DNA from 2 places in the Dactylosporangium salmoneum genome. Region 2 is predicted to be linked to the other one. Evidence: riboswitches for the same ligand, from Rfam matches in the RefSeq annotation. Region 2 holds a riboswitch; the other holds the start of a gene.
What was found. Region 2 has a riboswitch for ZMP and ZTP ahead of ABD352_RS18180 (serine hydroxymethyltransferase). Riboswitches for the same ligand answer to the same signal wherever they lie in the genome.
Positions count from the first base shown of each region.

Region 1: it holds a riboswitch for ZMP and ZTP, as region 2 does, so the genes downstream of both, ABD352_RS34095 (bifunctional 5,10-methylenetetrahydrofolate dehydrogenase/5,10-methenyltetrahydrofolate cyclohydrolase) here and ABD352_RS18180 (serine hydroxymethyltransferase) in region 2, are expected to answer to the same signal.

Region 1 is NZ_BAAARV010000067.1:22,120-33,435, reverse strand. Features, by position in the region: gene dnaA (chromosomal replication initiator protein DnaA) at 1-1,645, opposite strand, end outside; gene rpmH (50S ribosomal protein L34) at 2,125-2,262, shown strand; gene rnpA (ribonuclease P protein component) at 3,032-3,340, shown strand; partial or broken gene yidD (membrane protein insertion efficiency factor YidD) at 3,337-3,608, shown strand; gene yidC (membrane protein insertase YidC) at 3,620-4,690, shown strand; gene ABD352_RS34100 (Jag family protein) at 4,880-5,578, shown strand; ZMP/ZTP riboswitch at 6,124-6,206, shown strand; gene ABD352_RS34095 (bifunctional 5,10-methylenetetrahydrofolate dehydrogenase/5,10-methenyltetrahydrofolate cyclohydrolase) at 6,224-7,126, shown strand; gene rsmG (16S rRNA (guanine(527)-N(7))-methyltransferase RsmG) at 8,563-9,246, shown strand; gene ABD352_RS34085 (ParA family protein) at 9,748-10,998, shown strand; gene ABD352_RS34080 (ParB/RepB/Spo0J family partition protein) at 10,995-11,316, shown strand, end outside.
Region 2 is NZ_BAAARV010000026.1:26,800-38,115, forward strand. Features, by position in the region: gene ABD352_RS18170 (acetolactate synthase large subunit) at 1-26, opposite strand, end outside; gene ilvD (dihydroxy-acid dehydratase) at 244-2,097, shown strand; ZMP/ZTP riboswitch at 2,142-2,226, shown strand; gene ABD352_RS18180 (serine hydroxymethyltransferase) at 2,250-3,512, shown strand; gene ABD352_RS18185 (hypothetical protein) at 3,574-4,227, opposite strand; gene ABD352_RS18190 (hypothetical protein) at 4,163-4,927, shown strand; gene ABD352_RS18195 (hypothetical protein) at 6,466-8,022, shown strand; gene ABD352_RS18200 (PH domain-containing protein) at 8,296-8,730, shown strand; gene ABD352_RS18205 (2-hydroxyacid dehydrogenase) at 8,794-9,714, opposite strand; gene ABD352_RS18210 (PQQ-dependent sugar dehydrogenase) at 10,104-11,285, shown strand.

The DNA.
Region 1 (11,316 bases), on a different contig from region 2:
CCGAGCCGTCCGGGATGAAGTCGCGCAGGACCTCCTCGGCCAGGCCGAGCTCGACCGGTGAGCGGGTCAGGTTGGCGAACGCGGTGACCCGGATCAGCGCGCCCTCCAGCTCGCGGATGGACGAGGCGATCCGTGAGGCGATGAACTCGAGCACGTCCGGCGGCGCGAAGAGCCGCTCCTGGGCCGCCTTCTTCTGCAGGATCGCGATGCGGGTCTCGAGGTCCGGCGGCTGGATGTCGGCCAGCAGGCCCCACTCGAACCGCGTGCGCAGCCGGTCCTCCAGCGTGGCCAGCTGCCGGGGCGAGCGGTCCGAGCTGATGACGATCTGCTTGTTCGCGTTGTGCAGGGTGTTGAAGGTGTGGAAGAACTCCTCCTGGGTGCGCTCGCGGGTCTCCAGGAACTGGATGTCGTCGATCAGGAGGATGTCGACGTCGCGGTACCGTCGCTGGAACGCCTGGGTCTTGTCGTCGCGCAGCGAGTTGATGAAGTCGTTCGTGAACTCCTCGGTCGACACGTACCGCACGAACCGGGCGTTGCCCAGCATCGTGGCGTACTGACCGATGGCGTGCAGCAGGTGCGTCTTGCCCAGCCCGGAGCCGCCGTAGATGAACAGCGGGTTGTAGGCCTTCGCCGGCGACTCGGCCACGGCGACCGACGCGGCGTGCGCGAAGCGGTTCGACGATCCGATGACGAACGTTTCGAAGGTGTACTTCGGGTTGAGGCGGTTCCCGGCGGAGTCCCCGGCCGGCGTGGGTGCGCCGCGGCGGTCCTCGCGGCCGGTGCCCGGCGTCGAGGGGCGGGGCGGGGGCAGCGGCTCGTTGCGGGTGGCCTCGATCTGGGCCTGCTCGTAGCGGCCGGCCTCGGCGCCGGCCTCGACGGCTGTGCCGGAGTGCTCGTAGGTCCGCTGGCGGTCGCCGTGGCTCTGTGCGGTTCGGTCCGCGAAGCCTCGGTCCAGCCCGCTCCTGTCCTGCGTGCCTCTTTCCTGTACGCCTCTATCCGTTACGCCTCTGTCTTGGACGCCCCTGTCCTGTATGCCTCGGTCCTGTGTGCCCCTGTCCTGTCCGTCCCGGTCTTGTCCGGTCCTGTCCAGTCCGCTCCTGTCCAGTCCGGTTCTGTCCTGTCCAGTTCGGTCTTGTCCAGTTCGGTCCGGGAAGGATCGCTCCTGGAAGGTTCTCTCCTCCGGGAGGTCGAACAGCCGGCCGGACTCGGGATTCACGGTCGGTTCGAGAGGGAGCGGGTCGCGAAGGGTCGCGGAGGGGCCGTTGGACCAGTGCGAGGCGGAAGGCGCCGGCAGGGAGGGTGCGTCCTCGGGCGGGCGCACCGTCACGGCGACCTGGATGGCCCGGCCGAGCAGGCGTGAGAGCGCCTCGGTGATGACCGGCCGGAGCCGGCTCTCGATCATGTCGCGCGAGTACGGGTCGGGCACGGACAGCAGCGCGGTGTCCTCGACGATCGCCCGCAGTCTCGTCATGCGCAGGTACGCACGCTGCTGCGCCGAGTCGATACCATCGGCGAGCTGATCCGTCGCGGCATGCCAAATCGCTGCGAGGTCGGTGTCCGTCACCGTTCGCGCACCCCCATCATCATTCGCGGCCCCCACCGCGAGTGGACGGTGCCCGGTACTTCCCCGCCGCCCCGGCACCATTGTCCACAGGTTTTCCACAACCTGTGTATCAACGAGTCATGTGCCGTGGACGGATCGTCCTGTTTCCCCCTCGCCCGTGCTGACTATGCGGTGATCAGCGCGTACGCGGCGGTGATACAGGTCAGGCGCGCGTCTCGTCCCCCTCGTCGAGCGCCTGTTTGGCCGAAAAGTCCGTTGTGCTCCGTCGCCGGTCGTCGCGGTGTCTACCGGCAACCGGGCACGTTAACAGCGTTGTCCACAACCACTCAACCGTTGTCCACAACGAACCTGTGGATTGTGGCCTTGACCTGGGGATCCTTTATTCACATCCAGGCCGCTCGACGGCGCGCGTCGTTGCTCGTTGACTGTGTGTGAGGCGGCGCGTACCCTGTTTCGGTTGGAGCACCGTACCCTGGTAAACTCCAAATCACCGATCGACATCCCGTGGGCGTGGCTTTGCCAAGTCAGTCCACGCCCAGTCACGAAGACGGAGCCCCGACGTGAGCAAGCGCACCTTCCAGCCGAACAACCGCCGGCGCGCGAAGACCCACGGCTTCCGGCTGCGCATGCGCACCCGCGCTGGCCGTTCGATCCTGTCGGCGCGCCGCGCCAAGGGGCGCGACCGCCTCTCGGCCTGAGCCTGAACCACGACGACCGGGCCCTCCGGGAGGCAGCGTGCTGGCGGCCGCACAGCGACTGCGGCGGCGGGAGGACTTTTCCGCCACCATTCGCAACGGCCGCCGGGCCGGCCGGGGGGTCGTGGTTGTGCACTTCATGAACCCCGGGTCTCCGCGGCCCGGGGTTGCTGTGTCTCCCGGGTCTGCGTTTCCGGTCGTCGACTCGTCTTCGGCCCTCGGCTCCGCGCCGGCCGTCGTCGCCCCGTCGGGCGGCCCGGTCGCCGGCTCCGTGGCTGCTCCGGCTCTCGACCCGTCGTCGGCTTCGACTTCCGACGCGGTGTCGGCCCCGGCTTCCGGCCCGGTCTCGGCCTCGGCCTCCGACTTGGTGCCGGCCTCGGCTTCCGACTTGGTGCCGGCTTCGGCTTCCGAGTCGGTGCCGGCTTCTGCTTCCGGCTCGGTGTCGGCTTCGGCCTTTGTTTCGTCGTCGGCTCCGGCCGGCGGGGGCTCGGAGGTCGCGGCGGGTTCGGTCGGCGGTGACTCGTCGGCTGCAGCCGTCGATCCGCGGTCGGCCGAGGCTGCCCACCATTCGTCTGCCGCTGGCGGCTCGAGTACCACAGCTATGGCCGGTGCCGGTCCGACCGAGGTCGGTTCCGCTCGCAGCGGTTCGACGGCGACCGGTCCGGCCGAGGCAGGTGTTACTGGCGTCGGTTCGTTGCCCGGCAGCCTGGCGGGTGGCGGATCGGCGAATCCGGACTTGTCGGGTCCTGGTGCCATTTCCGATTTGTCGGCCATGACGCCGGTCACGTCCGACCCTGCCTTGGGTGAGGACGCGGTCGAGCCGGTGTTGGGCGGCGTTGGGTCCGCGCGGGCCGGGTTCGTGGTGTCCAAGGCCGTCGGAGGTGCCGTCGTGCGCAACCGCGTGAAGCGGCGGCTGCGGCACCTCGTACGTGAGCGCATCGCGGACCTTCCCGCTGGGTCGGTGCTCGTGGTGCGGGCGTTGCCGGAGGCGGCGAGCGCGCAGTACGAAATCCTGGCACGTGATCTTGACTTGGCGCTGGAGGCCGTGCGCCGACCGAAGAACCGAGGTGGTCGTCGATGAACGCGGGAGCCCGTATCGTCGCCGCTCCCATCGTCGCGTACCGTCGTTGGATAAGCCCGGCGTTGCCGGCGCGTTGTCGGTTCTACCCGTCGTGCAGTGCTTATGCCCTGGAGGCGGTCAGCACCCACGGCGCGATCCGGGGAATCGGTCTCGCGATCTGGCGGCTGCTGCGCTGCCACCCATTCCACCCCGGTGGGTTCGACCCGGTGCCTCCGCGCCGGGGACACTCGCCCGAGCCCGAGTCGACGTGACTGGAGCGGTGTCGTGATTAGCAAGCTGATGGCCGGGATCTACTGGCTGATCTCAAAGGTGATGCTGTTCTGGCACACCGTCTGGGATTCGATCCTGCCGGACCACCGGGTGCTGAGCACCAACTGGCAGTGGGTCCTGGCGATCGTCTTCCTGGTGATCACCGTCCGGGTCGTCCTCTTCCCGATCTTCGTCAAGCAGATCAAGTCGCAGCGGGCGATGCAGGCTATCCAGCCGAAGATGAAGGAGCTGCAGGAGAAGCACAAGGGCGACCGGGAGACCCTCCAGAAGGAGGTCATGAAGCTCTACCAGGAGGAGAAGGTCAACCCGCTCATGGGCTGCCTTCCGATGTTCCTGCAGATCCCGGTCTTCATCGGCCTCCTGCACGTGCTGCGCCACCTTCGGCCGAACACGTCGGACCACCAGATGGAGCTGTACGGCTGGACGAAGGCCGAGTTCCTCAGCGCCGTCGACGCGCGCCTGTTCGACGCCCCGATCGTCGCCAAGTTCAGCAGCAGCGCTGCCGACCTGATAAACATCGATGCCAACTCGACCACGGTCAAGATCGTGGCCGCCTGCCTGGTCGCCCTGATGATCACGACGACCTACCTCACGCAGCGTCAGATGATCAAGAAGACGGGCTGGAACACCGACCCGCAGCAGCGCATGATCCAGAAGTTCATGCTCTACGGCATTCCGTTCTTCACCCTGACCTCCGGCTGGTACTTCCCGATCGGCGTCATCATCTACTGGGTCACGAACAACGCCATCACGCTGGCGCAGCAGTACTGGGTGCTGCACAAGTACCCGCCGCCGGCCAGCGCGACGACCAGCACGACGCCGTACAAGAGCGGCGGCGCCAAGGTTGCCGAGTCGAAGCCGAGCGGCCTGGGCGCCCTGTTCGCCCGCGCTCGCGACGAGGCCGCCGCCCAGCAGCGGACCAACGGCAAGGCCCCCGCGAAGGCGGCCGGCACCAAGGCCACCGGCGCGAAGGCGACCGGCACCGACGCCCCGGCCGACGGCCCGTCCCGCGCCCCGAAGCCCGGCGCGAAGCCGATCAACCCGAAGAAGGGTGGCGCCGCGAAGCGGCAGTCGGGTTGACGCGTCCCGCCGGGCCACCCCTCTCACGGCCCGGCGTAGCGACGCTCCCTGCACCAGCAACCCACCCCTCACCGACGACCTGTGACGGCGCCTCGGCGCCCCAAACAAGCGGAGATGAGTTTCGTGACCGACACCACCAGTGACCTCGACGCAGCGCCTGGTTCGCGGGACGAGGACAAGGACGTGTCCCTGGCCGAGGACCAGGAGGCCCGGGCCGCCGACGAGGCCGAGGACGACGACCGGGAAGAGGTCGACGCCGAGGCCGACGAGGACGACGAGGACGAAGACGACGAAGAGGACGAAGAGGACGAAGACGAAGAGGACGAAGACGAAGAGGACGAGGAAGACGACGACGAGGAGGCCGAGGACGACTCGGAGACCCCCGCCGCCGCCGGCTCCGGCCGCGCCGCCAGCGACCTCTTCCGCGAGAGCGAGATCGCGGCCGACTACGTCGAGGGCCTCCTCGACATCCTCGACTACGACGGCGACATCGACGAGCTCGTCGTGAGCGGCCGCCCGGTGGTCGAGGTCGTCGAGGGCGGCGACGGCTCGGGCAAGCGCCTGCAGGCCCTCGTCGGCCAGCGCGGCGCGACGCTCGAGGCGCTGCAGGAGCTGAGCCGCCTCGCCGTCTTCCGGCAGACCGGCTCCCCGAGCCGGCTTCTCCTCGACGTGGGCGGCTACCGGGCGCTGCGCCGCAAGGAGCTCGGCGCCATCGCCAAGAACGCCGCGGAGAAGGTCAAGGAGTACGGCGAGGCCGTCCGCCTTGAGCCGATGAGCGCCTTCGAGCGCAAGTGCGTGCACGACGTCATCAACGCCCTGCCGGGCGTGGAGAGTGAGTCGGAGGGCGTCGAGCCGGCCCGCCGGATCGTGGTCCGCCCGACGGCTTAGTTCTCCCCCGCACCACCAACCGCCCCAAGCGCCCCTCGGCGATTGGGGCGGTTTCCTTTTGTACGCCGGATAGCCCGCCCCCCATCCCTCCTTCTTCGAAGCGTTTGGACTGACGTTGGACGGACTGACGTTGGACGGACTGACGTTGGACGGACTGACGTTGGACGGGCGGCCGCCGTCGCTCTGTTCGCGCTTCGCTAGCGCTGCCGCGACGGCTCTCATCCAGCGCGGCTCGACTCCGTCTCCGGCCCGGCTTCGCGCTCTCGCCCCATCAACACCTCATCCTCGTCACCCCACACCCAGTCCTCGTCGCGCCCGGTTTCGTTGTCCGGCCGACCTCCGGCTTGGGTGCTGCCTTTCTGCCCACTTCACCTCGCCGCTCCTTTCTCCTTCTCTCCTTCGGCTTGGCCGCTCCCTTGTTCCTCGGCCTACTCGACCCGTGGGCCCGGGCGTCTCCTCCTGCAGTGGTCTCGTTCGGTGTCTCCCCCGTCACCCGGGCTCGGGAGGCCCCACGTAGCGGTGGCCAGGATGAGGACGGGCATAATTCACGGAGACGCGACTGGCGGCACCAAGGATGGGCAACCATCGGGAAGCCTCGGCGTGGAAGTCGACCGCCTGGGCTTCCACGTGACGCCGAGGAGTCGTATGTCCATTTCCTCTTCTTCCTCTGCCGCCGCTCCCACCCCGGCGCCGAGTGCCCGGCTTCTGCCCGGGGCTCCGGTGGCCGACCAGATCCTGGCGGATGTAGAGACTCGAGTCGCGGCCCTCCGCGAGCGGGGCATCACCCCGTCCCTGGCCACGATCCTGGTCGGCGACGACGACGCCAGCGCCGGGTACATCCGGATCAAGCAGCGCCAGGCCGCGTCCCTCGGCTTCGCCTCCCCGCACCGCCACCTGCCGGCAACGGCCACCCAGGAGGACCTGCACGCCGCGATCGACGAGTTCAACGAGGACCGGGACGTCCACGCGCTGCTGATCCAGTACCCGATCCCGCAGCACCTGGACTACGACGCCGCCCTCATGCGGGTCGACCCCGACAAGGACGTCGACGGCATGCATCCGCTGAACCTGGGCCGCCTGGCCGCGGGCATCCCCGGCCCGCTCCCCTGCACCCCGGCCGGCATCGAGGCCCTCCTCGCCTACCACGAGATCTCGGTCAGCGGTCACGAGGTCGTGATCCTGGGCCGGGGTGCCACGCTGGGCCGTCCCCTGGCGATGCTCCTGGCCCAGAAGCGCCCGACCGCGAACGCCGCCGTCACCGTGGTCCACACCGGTGTTCCCGACTGGCCTCGGTACACCCGCCGCGCCGACATCCTCATCGCCGCCGCCGGCGTTCCCGGCATCATTCAGCCGGAGCACGTCAAGCCGGGCGCCGTGGTCGTGGGAGGCGGAGTCCGCTACGAGGGCCGCCGCCTCCTCCCCGACGTCGACGAGTCCTGCGCCACCGTCGCCGGCGCCATCACCCCGCGGGTCGGCGGCGTGGGCCCGACCACCGTCGCCATGCTCTTCCGCAACGCCATCGAGGCCGCGGAGCGCCGTTTCACGTGAAACGCCGGGGGAGCCCGCCGTCATAGGGCGGCGGTGCTCCTCCGTTGCCGTTGCTCCCCGCAGGCCGGGTTCGAGCTTCGCGCCACCGCCTTTGGCTAGCCCCCACGTCTTGCTCTTCCGCCCGCCCGCGCCCCAAGTTGTGGCCCGTCTCGGGCGGTGGCTGTGCCGGCCGTTCGAGCTTCCCGCGCCGCGCAGTATTCGACGTTCGCACTCGGCGGCGATCCACGAGCTCACGCGGTCCCGGCCCTGTGCCGCATCCGGCGAGACTGCCTGTTGTCGGGTCGGTCTGCGTCAGATCGGGTGGTCACGCCTGCCCAGCGGCCGCCCCGGATCTCGCATCGCATCGTCGGATGGCATCGCGCGGGGCAACGCCGGGCGGTGTCCCGTGGGGTGACGCCGGGACGCGTCGCGCTGGGTCTGCGTCGGGCTGCGTTGGAGCGGGGCACGCCGGACCCCCGGCCATGCCATGGCATGCCGAGTCGGTCGCGCCGTGCCGGGGCCTCCCGGTTGTGGCGGGGCGGTGTCCCGCCGGGTTGCGCCGGTTCACGCCGCGCCGGGTTGCGCGAGGTTGGGTCGGGTTGCGTCAGGCCGTGCCGCGCCGGATCGTCTCGGGCCGGGTCGCGGTTGCGTCGGCCGGGCCATGCGGGGTTTCACTGGACCGCGCTGGACCGACCGCGTCCGGCCCAGGCATGCAGGGTTGCGCCGAGCGTTGTCCCGCCGGGTGGAGCCGGGCCGCGCCGGGCGGGTTGCACCGGCGTCCGGCGGACCCCCGCACGCCGGGCCGCCGGGCCGTGCCGGGTAGGTCGCGCCGTGCCGGGGCACGCGGGGTTGTGGCGGGCGATGTCCCCTGCGCCGGGACGGTCGCACAGCGCGCGGGATCGCATCGAGTCGGATCGGGTCCGCGTGGGTCGTGCCAGGCTCAATTGCGCCGGGTCCCGTCAGGCGCGTCGGGTTCTCCCGGACGGCGCCACGGCGTCGTCTCGGCGCCGACCGGACCAGGTGCGGGCAGGCGTGAGGAGCCCCTGCGCCTCTTCACCGACTCCGCCTGGGTCCGTCGCGCGCAGCCGGATTCCGGAAGTCCCCCGCGGCCCTCTCTCAAGAAGGAGTCACGCGGACGACCTCTCAAGAAGGAGCCACGCGGACGACCTCTCAAGAAGGAGCCACGCGGACGACGCGGATGCGATGACCGCGCGGCCCCGCAACGGCCAGCGGGCATAGGGAACCACTGGGAGCCGCGACGTCAAAGGAGGCGCCCCCTCGCCCGGCCGGAGGGCGCGACGGAGAACCCCGCCGCCGAACCAGCTCCGCCACGGTAGGGTGGCCCGGCGTCGCCGTAGAGGGCGTCGTCATCGCTCCCGTTTCACGTGAAACAGGGGCCCCAATAGACCGCTCCCCCGCGTCCCACCGGGGGCCGGCCCGCATGGTTTGCTTGACGGATGGATGGTGCAGTGCCCAGCGAGATCCTCCCCGTCGCCGAGAAGGTCTTCGGTGACCGCCTACCCCAGGCGCGCCACTACGCCGAGCTTCTCGTCACCGACGGCGTCGTGCGTGGCCTCATCGGCCCCAGGGAGGCTCCTCGGATCTGGGAGCGCCACCTTCTCAACTGCGCCGTGGTCGCGGACCTCATTCCGTCGGGTGCCTCAGTGGTCGACGTCGGGTCAGGGGCCGGTCTGCCCGGTATGGTGCTGGCAGTGGCTCGTCCCGACCTTTCCGTCACCCTGGTCGAGCCGCTCGCACGACGTACCGCATTCCTATCCGAAGCGGTGACGGCGCTCGGCCTCGAGCGGACCTCCGTGGTCCGCGCCCGGGCCGAGGAGTGCGTCGGGAAGCTTCCCCTCGCCGATGTCGTCACCGCCCGGGCCGTCGCTCCGCTGGACCGACTCGCCGGCTGGTGTCTTCCCCTCACCGCCGTCGGGGGGCGGTTGCTCGCGATGAAGGGCGCCTCCGCGGCGGCCGAGATTGCCGAGCACGCGGAGGCCCTCGGCCGGCTCGGTGCGGGGACACCGTCGGTGCGCACGTGCGGGGACGGGCTCCTCGCCGAGCCCACCACGGTCGTCGAGATCGTGCGCGAGCGGGAAGTCGCGCGTCCTCGAAAGGCCGGGGGGCGTCGCGGCCGGTAAGCCCGGGGCGCAGCGCGACCCCGGGCGCGGGGGAACGCGGAGGCACTCATGGGGGACGGCAGGGCGGTCGGCATCGGGTGGCCGATGTCGCCGATACAGCGACTCGGCGGCCTACTACGCCGAGTTGACGGATTTCTGGTCTTTTGGCGCACGAGTCGGGGTGAGAAGGCCAACGACGCGCCGGGTAGTCATGGCTCCGCCCGGCGAAGCGCCGTAGGCTGGCCGAGCGCCACTCTTCTGTCCGACGGAACGGGCCTCGACGAAGACGAACCTGTCCTGGACGGAACGGATCCGAGCGGAGCGACCTCCAAGGCCGAGAGAGCCGTTGCGACGGACGGGACCGTAGACACCGACGGGCCCAAGAGTCCTGACGGAACCGAAGGGGCCGAGGAGGACGCCCAGAGATCCGGTACCGCCCGGACGGCTTCAGAAGGACGGGTTCCTGGATTGGGCGAGGCGGCCGAGGGTGCACACCTTTCCGAGCGGGACGGGACTGACATGGTGCGCGACAGCGGTGATGGTCCGGGCTACGGCGATGCAGACAATCAGGTTTCACGTGAAACGGGGATAGAGGGCTGGGGCGTCCGTCCCGCCGGCCGGGCAGTACCCCAGCCGCGGGCCGACGTGGGGGGCCCCGAGGTCCGAAGTCCGGATCCGACACGCGGGGGCACGGTGGAGTTTCATGTCAGTACCCCGAATGAGCGATCGTCAACCGGTACCCTTTACGGCCGGGGAGTAACGCCGCCGGTCGACGCTACTCCGGCCGAGGTGCGGACCGAGCGACGGAACCCACCATCCCCCCGGCCGCACCCGTCCGTCGTCACCGCGGATACCGAAGGCGCAATGACTGACGCGTATGTTTCACGTGAAACCGAAGACCCCCCGCTGGCACAGGAGGCAAAACGCGCCGTGGAGATTCTCAACCCGAGCGGGGAGATCACGATGCCCCGCCCACCACGGCGCCGCACCATGTGTGTGGCCAACCAGAAGGGAGGCGTGGGTAAGACGACCACCGCGGTGAACATCGCCGTCGCCCTCGCGCTCCACGGCAACCGTGTCCTGGTCATCGACCTCGACCCTCAGGGCAACGCCTCCACCGGACTCAACGTCCCGCACCACTCCGGTGTGCCGGACGTGTACGACTGCCTCATCGACGGCGCCCCGCTCGACGCGGTGACCCAGCAGGTCGAGGGAATCCCGAACCTGTGGGCGGTCCCGGCGACGATCGACCTCGCCGGTGCGGAGATCGAGCTCGTCTCGGTCGTTGCCCGCGAGTCGCGGCTCAAGCGCGCGATCGAGGCCGGCGGCAACGCCTACGACTACATCTTCATCGACTGCCCGCCGTCGCTCGGCCTGCTCACGGTCAACGCGCTCGTCGCCGCCGAGGAGGTGCTCATCCCGATCCAGTGCGAGTACTACGCGCTGGAGGGTGTGCAGGCGCTGACCAACAACATCGAGCTGGTGCGGTCCCACCTGAACCCACACCTGGACATCACGACGGTGCTCCTGACGATGTACGACCGGCGCACCCGCCTGGCCGACCTCGTCGAGCAGGACGTGCGGAACCACTTCGGCGAGAAGTGCCTCAACGCCGTCATCCCCCGGAACGTCCGGGTGTCCGAGGCGCCGAGCTACAGCCAGTCGGTCATGACGTACGACCCCGGCTCCCGGGGTGCGGTCAGCTATTTTGAGGCGGCGCAGGAGATCGCGCTGCGCGGCGCGCAGGGTGCGCAGGTGGGAGGCATCGCATGAAGTCCAACCGACGTGGAGGTCTCGGGCGGGGGCTCGGTGCCCTCATCCCCACCGCCGCCGCGCCGGTCGAGGGTACGACCGGCACGGCGACCGCACTCGCCACGCCGCCCGCCCCGAGCGCCGGCGTGGCCAATGGGGCCGCGGCCCCCGAGGTCGAGACCGAGACGACGACGGCCCTCGCCCCGGTGCCCGGCGCCCGCTTCGCCGAGATCCCGGTGGGCACGATCGTGCCCAACCCGAAGCAGCCGCGGCAGGTGTTCGACGACGAGGCGATCGAGGAGCTGAAGACCTCGATCCAGGAGGTCGGCTTCCTCCAGC
Region 2 (11,316 bases):
AGGACTTCTGGCGTGGGTCTCGTCATCGCAACTCGCACTTTCGCTCGAAAGGTGTCGTGGTCGAAGCTCCGGACATGAAAAAACCCCACGTGCTCGGCACGAGGGGCTAGCGCGCTGACGGCAGGCGTCGGCGCGCTAGATGATAAGTACTCGGAGCGACCTCGACGACATGAGCCCACTCTGACGCATCTCACCGCCTGAGTCAACCGATCTCAGAATGCGGAACGTGTCAGACTCGCAGGTATGCCCGAGCTGCGGTCCAAGACCTCCACTTCTGGTCGCAACATGGCCGGCGCACGCGCCCTCTGGCGCGCCACCGGCATGACCGACTCCGACTTCGGCAAGCCGATTGTCGCCATCGCCAACAGTTTCACGCAGTTCGTGCCGGGCCACGTCCACCTCCGCAACCTCGGCATGATCGTCGCCGACGCGGTTGCCGAGGCGGGTGGGGTCGCCAAGGAGTTCAACACCATCGCCGTCGACGACGGCATCGCCATGGGCCACGGCGGGATGCTCTACTCGCTGCCCAGTCGCGAGCTCATCGCCGACGCCGTCGAGTACATGGTGCAGGCCCACTGCGCCGATGCGCTCGTGTGCATCTCCAACTGCGACAAAATCACCCCCGGCATGCTGCTCGCCGCCCTCCGCCTCAACATCCCCACCGTCTTCGTCTCCGGCGGCCCCATGGAGGCCGGCAAGACGATCTCCATCGAGGGCGTCGTCCACGAGAAGGACGCCAAGCTCGACCTCATCGACGCGATGATCGCCTCCGCCAACGAGTCCGTCACGGACGAGCAGCTCGGCCAGATCGAGCGCTCCGCCTGCCCGACGTGCGGCTCGTGCTCCGGCATGTTCACCGCCAACTCCATGAACTGCCTGACCGAGGCGATCGGCCTGGCCCTGCCGGGCAACGGCTCGACCCTCGCGACCCACGCCCTGCGCCGGGGCCTGTTCGAGCGCGCCGGATCCTTGATCGTCGATCTTTGCCGGCGGTACTACTCGGACGACGACGCCTCGGTGCTTCCCCGGGCGATCGCCTCCCGCGAGGCGTTCGAGAACGCCGTGGCGCTGGACGTCGCGATGGGCGGCTCGACGAACACCGTCCTGCACCTGCTGGCCGCCGCCCGCGAGGCCGAGCTCGACTTCTCCGTGGCCGACATCGACGCGATCTCCCGTCGCGTGCCGTGTCTGGCCAAGGTTGCGCCGAACACGCAGAAGTACCACATGGAGGACGTCCACCGGGCCGGTGGGATTCCGGCGATCATGGGCGAGCTGTCGCGGGCCGGGCTGCTGAACGAGTCCGTCTCGTCGGTGCACGCCGCGACCTTCCGCGAGTGGCTGGACACCTGGGACATCCGGGGGGCCTCGCCGTCGGCGGAGGCCATCGAGCTGTTCCACGCCGCGCCCGGCGGGGTTCGCACCACCGAACCGTTCTCGACGACGAACCGGTGGAACTCGCTCGACGTCGACGGTGCGGACGGGTGCATCCGCAGCGTCGAGCACGCGTACAGCGCCGACGGCGGGCTCGCGATCCTCTTCGGCAACCTCGCGCCCGACGGCTGCGTGGTGAAGACCGCCGGCGTGCCGGAGGAGAACCTGCGCTTCAGCGGCACCGCCCGGGTCTTCGAGTCCCAGGAGGCGGCCGTCGACGGCATCCTGGCCAAGCAGGTCGTCCCCGGCGACGTCGTGGTGATCCGCTACGAGGGTCCGAAGGGCGGCCCGGGCATGCAGGAGATGCTCTACCCGACGTCGTTCCTCAAGGGCCGCGGCCTCGGTCGCGCCTGCGCCCTCATCACCGATGGCCGTTTCTCCGGGGGTACGTCGGGCCTCTCCATCGGCCACATCAGCCCGGAGGCGGCCGGCGGCGGGCTCATCGCGCTCGTCGAGGACGGCGACCGGATCGACATCGACATCCCGGCCCGCTCCATCGAGCTGCGCGTCGGCGAGGAGGAGCTGGCCGCCCGGCGCATCGCCCAGGACAAGCGCGACCGGCCGTACACCCCGCTGGACCGCGAGCGCCCGGTCTCGGCCGCTTTGCGCGCTTACGCCTCGATGGCCACCGCGGCCAGCGACGGAGCGTACCGGCGCGTTCCGTAACCGGCTGCCTCCCCGGGGGCCGGGTCCACTACGATCGGCCGAGTCATCTGCGACTGGCGCACATCAAGGTGGAACCGACCACCGGGGAGCTCCCAAGAATCGCCGGCACCGCGCGCCTGGGTGCCCGATCGGCATCTGCCAGGAGGAAGCGCATGCACGTCCCCGCACTGACCGCCCTCACCGAGGCCGACCCGGAGCTCGCGGGCCTCATCCAGGCCGAGGCGGAGCGCCAGCACGACACGCTCCGCATGATCGCCTCGGAGAACTACGTCTCCCAGGCCGTCCTGGAGGCGACCGGCACCGTCCTCACCAACAAGTACTCCGAGGGCTACGCCGGCAAGCGGTACTACGAGGGCCAGAAGTACATCGACCCGATCGAGGAGCTGGCGATCGCCCGCGCCAAGTCGGTCTTCGGCGTCGAGCACGCCAATGTCCAGCCGTACTCGGGCTCGCCGGCCAACCTGGCCGTGTACATGGCCCTCGCGAAGCCCGGCGACACCATCATGGGCATGGCGCTGCCGATGGGTGGCCACCTGACCCACGGCTGGTCGGTCTCGGCCACCGGCGCCTGGTTCCGCGCCGTGCAGTACACGGTCCGCCGCGAGGACGGCCGCATCGACTTCGACGAGGTGCGCGACATCGCCCTCCGCGAGCGCCCGAAGCTCATCTTCTCCGGCGGCACGGCGATCCCCCGCACGATCGACTTCCCGCGCTTCGCCGAGATCGCCCGCGAGGTCGGCGCCGTGCTGGTCGCCGACATCGCCCACATCGCCGGCCTGATCGCCGGCGGCGCCCACCCGTCCCCGGTCGGCCACGCCGAGGTCATCTCCACCACCACGCACAAGACCCTGCGCGGCCCCCGCGGCGCCATGCTCATGTGCGACGAGCAGCACGCGAAGGCCATCGACAAGGCCGTGTTCCCCGGCCTGCAGGGCGGCCCGCACAACCACACCACCGCGGGCATCGCGGTGGCGCTGGGCGAGGCGTCGAAGCCGGAGTTCTCCGCGTACGCCCACCAGATCGTCGCCAACGCCAAGGCCCTCGCCGCGGCCCTCCTGGAGCGCGGCTTCGACCTGGTCTCGGGCGGCACCGACAACCACCTCATCCTGCTGGACCTGACCAGCAAGGGCATCGGCGGCAAGCCGGTCGCGAAGGCCCTGGACCGGGCGGGCATCGAGACGAACTACAACACGGTGCCGTACGACACCCGCAAGCCCTTCGACCCGTCGGGCGTCCGCCTGGGCACCCCGGCCCTGACCACCCGCGGCCTGACCGAGGCCCAGATGCCCCAGGTCGCCGACTGGATCTCCCGCGCCGTGGACGCCGCCCTGAAGGACGACGAGGCGAGCCTGGACACGGTCGCCGGCGAGGTGCGCGAGCTGCTGTCGGCGTACCCGATGGCCGGCTGGCACTAGCCTCCGCCACAACGTCGAAGGAGCGCCTCCCGCATTGGGGGGCGCTCCTTCTGCTTATTTTTTACTTGCGGCGGAAACGGCGGGTCCGCTCCTTGGGCTCCTCGTCGAGGTTCAGCTCGAGCGGTGCGAGATCGTCGAACGGCCCTGGCTCCCGCTTACGCTGCTCGGGAATCCGATCCGCCGCCTCGACTTCGGCGGCGTCCCGACCCTGCTCGGCCTCGCGTCCGAGATCCCTTCCGGCGCCCCGCTCCCACCGCGGCTCCGAGCCGGCGGTCTCTGCGGCACCTTCCCGGCCGGCCTGCCGCCCAGAGGCGCGATCCCACCGGCTGGTCGCCTCAGTGGCCCAGTCGTCGCGGGCCGGCTCTTCCGCCTTCGCCTCGCTCTTGCCCCGGCCCCACCGGCTGGTCGCGTCAGTCGCCCAGTCGTCGCCGGCCGGCGCCTCCGGCTTCGCCTCGCTCTTATCCCGCCCCCACCGGCTGGTCGCCTCAGCGGCCGAGTCGTCGCGGACCGGCTCCTCCGGCTTCGCCTCGCTCTTGCCCCGCCCCCACCGGCTGGTCGCCTCAGCGGCCGAGTCCGGCTCCTCCGCCTTCCCCTTGCCGGCGCTCTTGCCCCGGCCCCACCGGGATCGCTTGGGCTTCTCGACCGGCTCGTTGCCGGACGGCTTCCCCGCGTCCTTCCCAGCGTCCCACCAAGCCTCTTCGGCAGCCGGCGGCACCGGCGACGCGCCCTGCTCCCCAGCCCCCCGGCCTTCGCTGCGCCCGACCGGCCCCCGCGCCGTCTCCCCAGCCCCAGCCCCAGCCGACGACGCCCAGCCTTCCGTCCCCGCCGAAGCCCAGCTCTCCGACGAGCCAGCCGCCGCCGAGGAACCCTCCCAGGACCGCCCAGACGCCCCGCCCGAAGACAACTCCCCCGACTCCCCCGACGAAAACGTCGAGGACCCTGACCACGAACCCGACGACGCCCCGAAAGACGACCGCGACTCCGACCCCCACGCGGATGACGACGACGAATCTGACGACTCCGCGGAAGACGACGACGAATCCGACCGCCACGCGGAGGAAGACGACGAATCCGAGGACCCCGACCACGAATCCAACGGCGGCGCGGAAGACGGCGACGAATCCGACGATGACGTCGAGAACCCCGACCACGAACCCGACGACGCCGCGGAGGACGACGACGAATCCTGCGACGACGTCGAGTACCCCGACCACGAATCTGACGCCGACCCGGAGGACGACCACGAATCTGACGGCGGCGCCGAAGACGACCACGAATCTGACGGCGGCGCCGAAGACGACCACGAATCTGACGGCGGCGCCGAAGACGACCGCGAGTCCGACGGCGGCGCCGAAGACGACCACGAGTCCGACGGCGACCCGGAAGAGGACGACCAGGAGTCCAGCGGCGACTGAGACGACGGCGACCAAGCCGGCGGCGGCGCGGACGCCGACGCCCCCGCCGCGGAAGCCGCACCCGGCGACGGCGAATCCTCAGAACCTGACGAGGGCGGCGGCGGCCAAGCGGAAGGCGGCGCCGAGGGAGAGGACGCCGCGGACGGTACCGCCCCGGACGCCGAATCCGGCACCCGATCCCCGGAAACCCTGGGCCAGGCCCCGGTCACCCCGCCGTTGTCCCCCGTCCCTGACTGAGCCCGCTCCCGCCGCCTGACCGACCGCGCTTCGGGGTCGGAGTCCCAGGACCGCCGCAACTCGAGCGGCTTGGCCACCAGCTCGGGCGCCTCCCCGTCGAACAGGCTCCCACCCCAAGAGGGCCGCTCCCCAGCCCCGCGTTCTGCGCTCCCACGCGCCCCCGCGCCGCGTTCCCCACGCTCCCGCGCCCCAAGTTCTCCAACCCCGCGCTGCTCAGCCCCGGGTTCCCCGGCCACGCGCTCCCGCGCCCCGAATTCCCCAACCCCGCGCTGCTCAGTCCCGGGTTCCCTTGCCCCGCGCTCCCGCGCCCCGAGTTCCCCGACCGCCTCGGACGCGAACGAGCTGCTCCGCCACGACTCCGCCTCGACCGCCGGCCGCGAGCCCCCAAGGTCGTCCTCGGAGGCAAACAAACTCCGCCGCGGCTCCGCCTCCCACACCGCACGGGACTCCCCCGCCGCAGGCTCGGGCGCGAACGAACTCCGCCACGACTCCGACACCGGCTCCGGACGGGACTCCTCCGCAACGGGCTCGGACGCGAACGAGCCGCCACGCCGCGACTCAGGCTCCCGCGCGGGCGCCTCGCCGGCCGGGGCAACCGGCTCGGGCGGCGGCGTCGGGGTCCACGCGGACGCCGAGCTCCACGGCTCCGCAGCGCGCTCGGCCCGGTCGGACATGGGCTCCCACGTCTCGGTACCCCGCCCGGACGCGTCCGCCGGCTCCTCCGGCTCCATCCAGGCCCGCCGCCGCTCCCGGGCGGCCTCCTCAGCGGGATCGGGCCGGCTGGACCAAGCGACCGGCTCGTACGTCACCGGCAAGTCGTCACCGGCGGCGCCACTCCAGCGGAACCCGTCCTCCCCCTGCGAGGAGCGTTCGACGCCGACCGAAGTGCTCCACGACCAGCCCCCGGCCTCCGACCGGTCGTCGCCGGACTCACCGCGGCGCCCCTGCTCCCGATCCGGCTCGGCGGCCGAGAAGGAACCGGACGACGAGGGAGCCGAAGACGATGAGGGCGACGAGGACGATGAGGGCGCCGAGGAAGGGGCGGATGAAGAAGGGTCAGGCGTCTCGGGCGGCGTCGAGATCCCCTCGGCCGCCCACGCCGCGATTTGGCTCGCCGAGTCGGTGTCCCAGTTGCCGACCAGCTCGCGGGTGGACCGAGCCTCCCAGGTGTTCCCGGTGTCCGCGCGATCGTCGGACGGGACCGCCGCCCCGCCCGGGCGCTCCCGGGACGGCCCGACGCCGTCCCGCCCGAGGTCACCGGGCCCGGAACCGGCCTCCGCACGCGTACCGGCCGCCGGGAGGTGCCCTCCACCGGCGGAAATGCCAAGGTCACGATCAAAGCGACCGGCGTCCGCATCCGCGCGCGAACCCGACGACGAGAAACGGTCCTCACCAGCCGAAGCGCCGAATTCCCGGTCAAAACCGCCGCCAAGCGCATCCGCGCGCGAAGTCGAGGACGAGAAACGGTCCTCACCAACCGAAGCGCCAAAATCCCCGTCGAAACGGCTGCCGAGCGCATCCGCGCGCGAAGCCGACGACGAAAAACGGTCCTCACCAACCGAAGCACCAAAATCCCCGTCGAAACGGCTGCCGAGCGCATCCGCGCGCGAAGCCAGGGACGCGAAGCGGTCCTCGTCCGGGGTGGCGGCCAGGTCCTCGTGGTCCAGGGCGGCGATCGAGTCAGCGTCAGGCTCGGAGTCGTCCGCGCGGGCGCCCTTCGCCAGCCGCCGGCCCAGGCGGGCCCGCATCGCGCCGTTGCCGGGGCGCCAGCCGGTCGGCGCGACCGCGGCCTCGCCGGCCGCCGAGCCGATCGTGGCCGGCAGCATCGGCGCCTCCTCGCCCGCGGCGGCGGCGAACGCGGCGTCCGTGGGCAGGGCCGTGCGCCCCGTGGACTGCGCGGGCGCCTCCCGAGGGAAGGTGCGCGGCAACGACAACGGATCGGGCAGCTTGTTGCCCGCCGCCAGCATGAGGAGGCGCTCCATGACGTGGAGGTCGACGCGGTACGGCTCGGCCGCCAGCCAGCGTCCCGCGGCCTCGGTCATCTCGTGGGCGTGGACCAGGTGGAGGTGCTCGCCAGGCGCGACCGAGATGACGAGATCCTCGCTCATGTCGCCGCGCGAGGGGGCGACGACCAGGTACCCGCGCACCGCGCCGCCGACCGCGGCCAGTTGCTCGCGCCAGGTGTGGACCTCGGCGGCGAGGCCGTCCACGTCCTCGGAGCCGGGGACGAAGAGGCGGCCACCGCGCAGCACCTGGCCGGCGGCGTCCATCGTGAACTCGCCGTGGGGCCAGACGGTGGGCAGGAACAGGGCCACGCGGCGGCCGGCGGCGACCAGGTGGGTGCAGCCGCCCTCGCCCAGCGCGAAGAAGCGGGCGCTCGGAATGGCCTCCAGCTCCTTGAGGCGCGGGAGGTGGTCGTCCGGCTCGCCCCACCAACGGCGCCCGCTCACCGCGTCGTCGACGGACATGCGCGCCACACGACGAGCGTCGAGCAGCAGCGCCGAAAGGAAAGACCCTGCCAGCGGTACCACGAAAGCCAGATTGATCCCGATGAAGCCCAGCACGTCGAGGAAGTCGAGCCAGCTGTCCGGCAGGCGCCCGCGCGTGGCCGCGCCCCACGCGACCGCCCCGGCGACGACGGTGAGGATCGCGAAGAGTGGGAAACCGCGCAGCGTGAGTACCACCACACCGGCAAGGGCGACGATCGCCGTCGCGCCCCAGATGATGCTGAGCTCCTTGATGCCCCAACCGGCCACGACCAGGGCGGCGAGCGCCGCGACGGCGAGCAGCGAGCCGGCGATGACGCCTGTCGGGCGTACCGCGACCCGGCGGCTGCTTTTGACGCCGGAGGCCCATGAGGGGGGCGCGTCGCGGCGGATAGTGGTGGTCAAGTCCTAGCCCCCCGCCCGACCGGCAGTCCGCGAAACTCGACAATTCGCCGCAGATCGCCCGGCATGATTCCCTACACCGGGAGCGATCTCGTCAGACACGGCACCGAGCGTAACCCCGGGCGCCGGTGCTAGCGAGAGGCGGCCGGGCCTTCTCGGACACCAGTTCTCATCCCCCACGGCGCTCAGTATGCCCGCCCCACCGCGCGGAGGCAGTTCCTCGAAAGGTGGGAGGATGTCGGGGTGAGCAACCAGGTCAAGGTCAAGTTCCGGCGCAGTGCAGCGCTCGCCGTCGCGGCCGGCATCACCGTGATCGGAGCCGTTCCGCTGCTCGCCGAGAGCGTCTGGTTCCTGGCGGTACTCCTCGTGCCGCTCGCCATCGCCGTGTGGGCCTGGCGGGCCGGCACCGACGTCGACGAGCGCGGCTTCACCGTCCGCGCACTGCTGGGCCGCCGCACCGTGCCGTGGAACGCGGTCGACGGCCTCGTGGCCGACGGTCGCACCGTCCAGGCCCGGCTGGCCAACGGCCGCCTGGTGCTGCTCGACGCCGTCCGCCCCGCCGACCTTCCCCGCCTGGTCAAGGCCAGCGGCCAGGACCTGCAGACCGGCCGCCCGGAGGCGCAGGACGCCGGCCTCGAGCCGGAGGGCGAGGAGCGCGAGGCCTCGGCCCCGGCCTAGCCACGAGCCGAAGGACGGACAGCACAACGCCTGAATCCGAGGCGATCGACGCGGTGCGACCGGTCAGTAGCCGTCGGCAACCACGTTCTCCAGCGGTTCGCCGGCCAGGAAGCGGCGCAGCTGCGCGGCGGCCAACGTGTAGGCCCGGCCGAGCAGGCCCGGCACCGACCCCGCGACGTGTGGAGTGATCAGCACGTTGGGCATCCGCCACAGCGGGTGATCGGACGGTAGCGGCTCGGGGTCGGTGACGTCGGTGGCGAAGCCGATGCGCCCGGTCCGCGCCTCGGCGGTGACGGCGTCCGTGTCGACCACCGGCCCCCGCGCGGCGTTCACCAGGAGGGTCCCGTCGCCCAGGCGGGCCAGGAAGTCGCGCGAGACGAGGCCGCGGGTCTGCCCGGTCAGCGGTACCAGCAGCACCACCACGTCCGCGTGCGGCAGCAGCTCGGGCAGCTCCTCGACCCCGTGCACGCCCGGGCGCGCCCGCCGGGCCACCTTGGTCACCGCCACCTCGAACGGCGCCAGCCGCGCCTCGACCGCGCGCCCGATCGAGCCGGCCCCGACGATGAGCACGCGCTTGCCCGCCAGTTCGTCCGTTCGCCGGTACGCCCACTCGCCCCGCTCCTGCGCCCGCGCGAACAGCGGCAGGTCCCGCACGTGGGCGAGGACGGCGCCGACGACCCACTCGGCGGTCGAGGAGTCGTGCACGCCGCGCGCGTCGCACAAGGTCACGTCCGCGGGCAGCCGGCCGGCCCACGCGTCCGCGCCCGCACTGAGCAGCTGCACCACGCGCAGCCGCGGCATCCGCACGGCGAGCGCGGTCACCTCGGGCCGGGCCAGGAACGGCGGCACCCAGAACGCCACGTCGCCCGGGTCCGAGGGCAGCTCCTCCAGCGACGGCATGACCTCGACGACCAGCCCTGTCCCGTCCGCCTCCGCGCGCAGCCGCTCGACCCCGATTTCGTGCGCGATCCAGATCTTCGCCATGCGTCGATGATGCCCGGAGGCCGCCGCCGAGCCAGTCGGCCGGGTCCAGGTCGGGAACCGCGCCCAGGCGGCGACCCTCGCCAGGGCGTCGATGACGCTCGGAGGCCGCCGCCGAGCCAGTCGGCCGGGTCCAGGTCGGGAACCGCGCCCAGGCGGCGACCCTCGCCAGGGCGTCGATGACGCTCGGAAGCCACCGCCGAGCCAGTCGGCCGGGTCCAGGTCGGGAACCGCGCCCGGTCGGCGAGCCTCGTCAACAAGGACCAGCGACCCCGCGGCGCGCGGGCGCCGGGAGGCATGCGACGGCATCGGAGAGGGGAAACGTGGGATGGGTCGGTGAGCAGGCGTGGGAGGCCGGGGGTACCGGGGCAGGCAACGCTACGCTTGGCCCGGTGAGCGCCCGGACGCACCGTTTCGCAGGCCGGCATGTCGGCCGGAGCCTGGCCGCCCTCTGCGCGGCTGTCGCGGTCCTGAATCTCGGGGCCTGTTCGTTCGGGCCGCCGCCGCCGGACGAGCTGGGGTCGCCGCCGAGGATGTCGCCGTACCCTTCGCCGTCCAGCTCGGGCGTGGACGAGGGGGCCGAGGTCTCCGTCACGGTGCTGGCCAAGGGGCTGGCGGTGCCGTGGGGGATCGCCTTCCTGCCGGACGGGTCGGCGCTGGTCACCGAGCGGGACAGCACGCGGCTGCTCAAGGTCGGCAAGGAGACCACGTCCGACGGGATGCTCGTGGCGGAGCTGCAGAAGATCGACGTGGCCAAGCCCGGAGGCGAGGGCGGGCTGCTCGGGGTGGCGGTTTCGCCGACGTACGATGTGGACAAAACAGTCTTCGTGTACTACACGACCGCCGAGGACAATCGGGTCGCCAAGCTCACGCTCGGGCAGCCGCCCACGCCGATCCTGACCGGGATCCCCAAGGGCGACGTGCACGACGGCGGGCAGATCCGGTTCGGGCCGGACGGGTTCCTGTACGTCGCGACCGGGGATGCCAACAAGCCCGAGACGGCGCAGAACCTCAGCAGCCTCGGCGGGAAGATCCTGCGGATCACGGCCGACGGGAAGCCGGCGCCCGGTAACCCGTTCGGAACCGCCGTGTACAGCTACGGACATCGCAACGTGCAAGGGTTGGCCTGGGACGCGAACAAGCACCTCTACGCGATGGAGTACGGCGCCAGCGACTCCGACGAGCTCAACGTGATCGAGCCCGGCAAGAACTACGGCTGGCCGGCGGTCGAGGGCAAGGGCAGCGACCCGAAGTACACCAACCCGATCCAGACCTGGAAGACCTCCGAGGCGTCGTGCGCCGGCCTGGCGTACCTCAGCGGCTACCTGGTCACCGCGTGCCTCAAGGGGGCTCGGCTCTACGTGATGCAGGTGACGGCCAACGGCACCCCGCTCGGGGCGCCCACGCCGCTGCTCAAGGACGAGTTCGGGCGCCTGCGCGCGGCCGCGGTCGGGCCGGACGGCAGCCTGTGGATCTCCACGTCGAACAAGGACGGGCGGGGTGACCCCAAGCCCGACGACGACAAGCTGCTGCGCCTCGTCATCTCCGACGTCGGCGAGGCCGGCAAGAGTTGATCTCGCCGTTTCGCCGCCGCGCCGCGCTGGC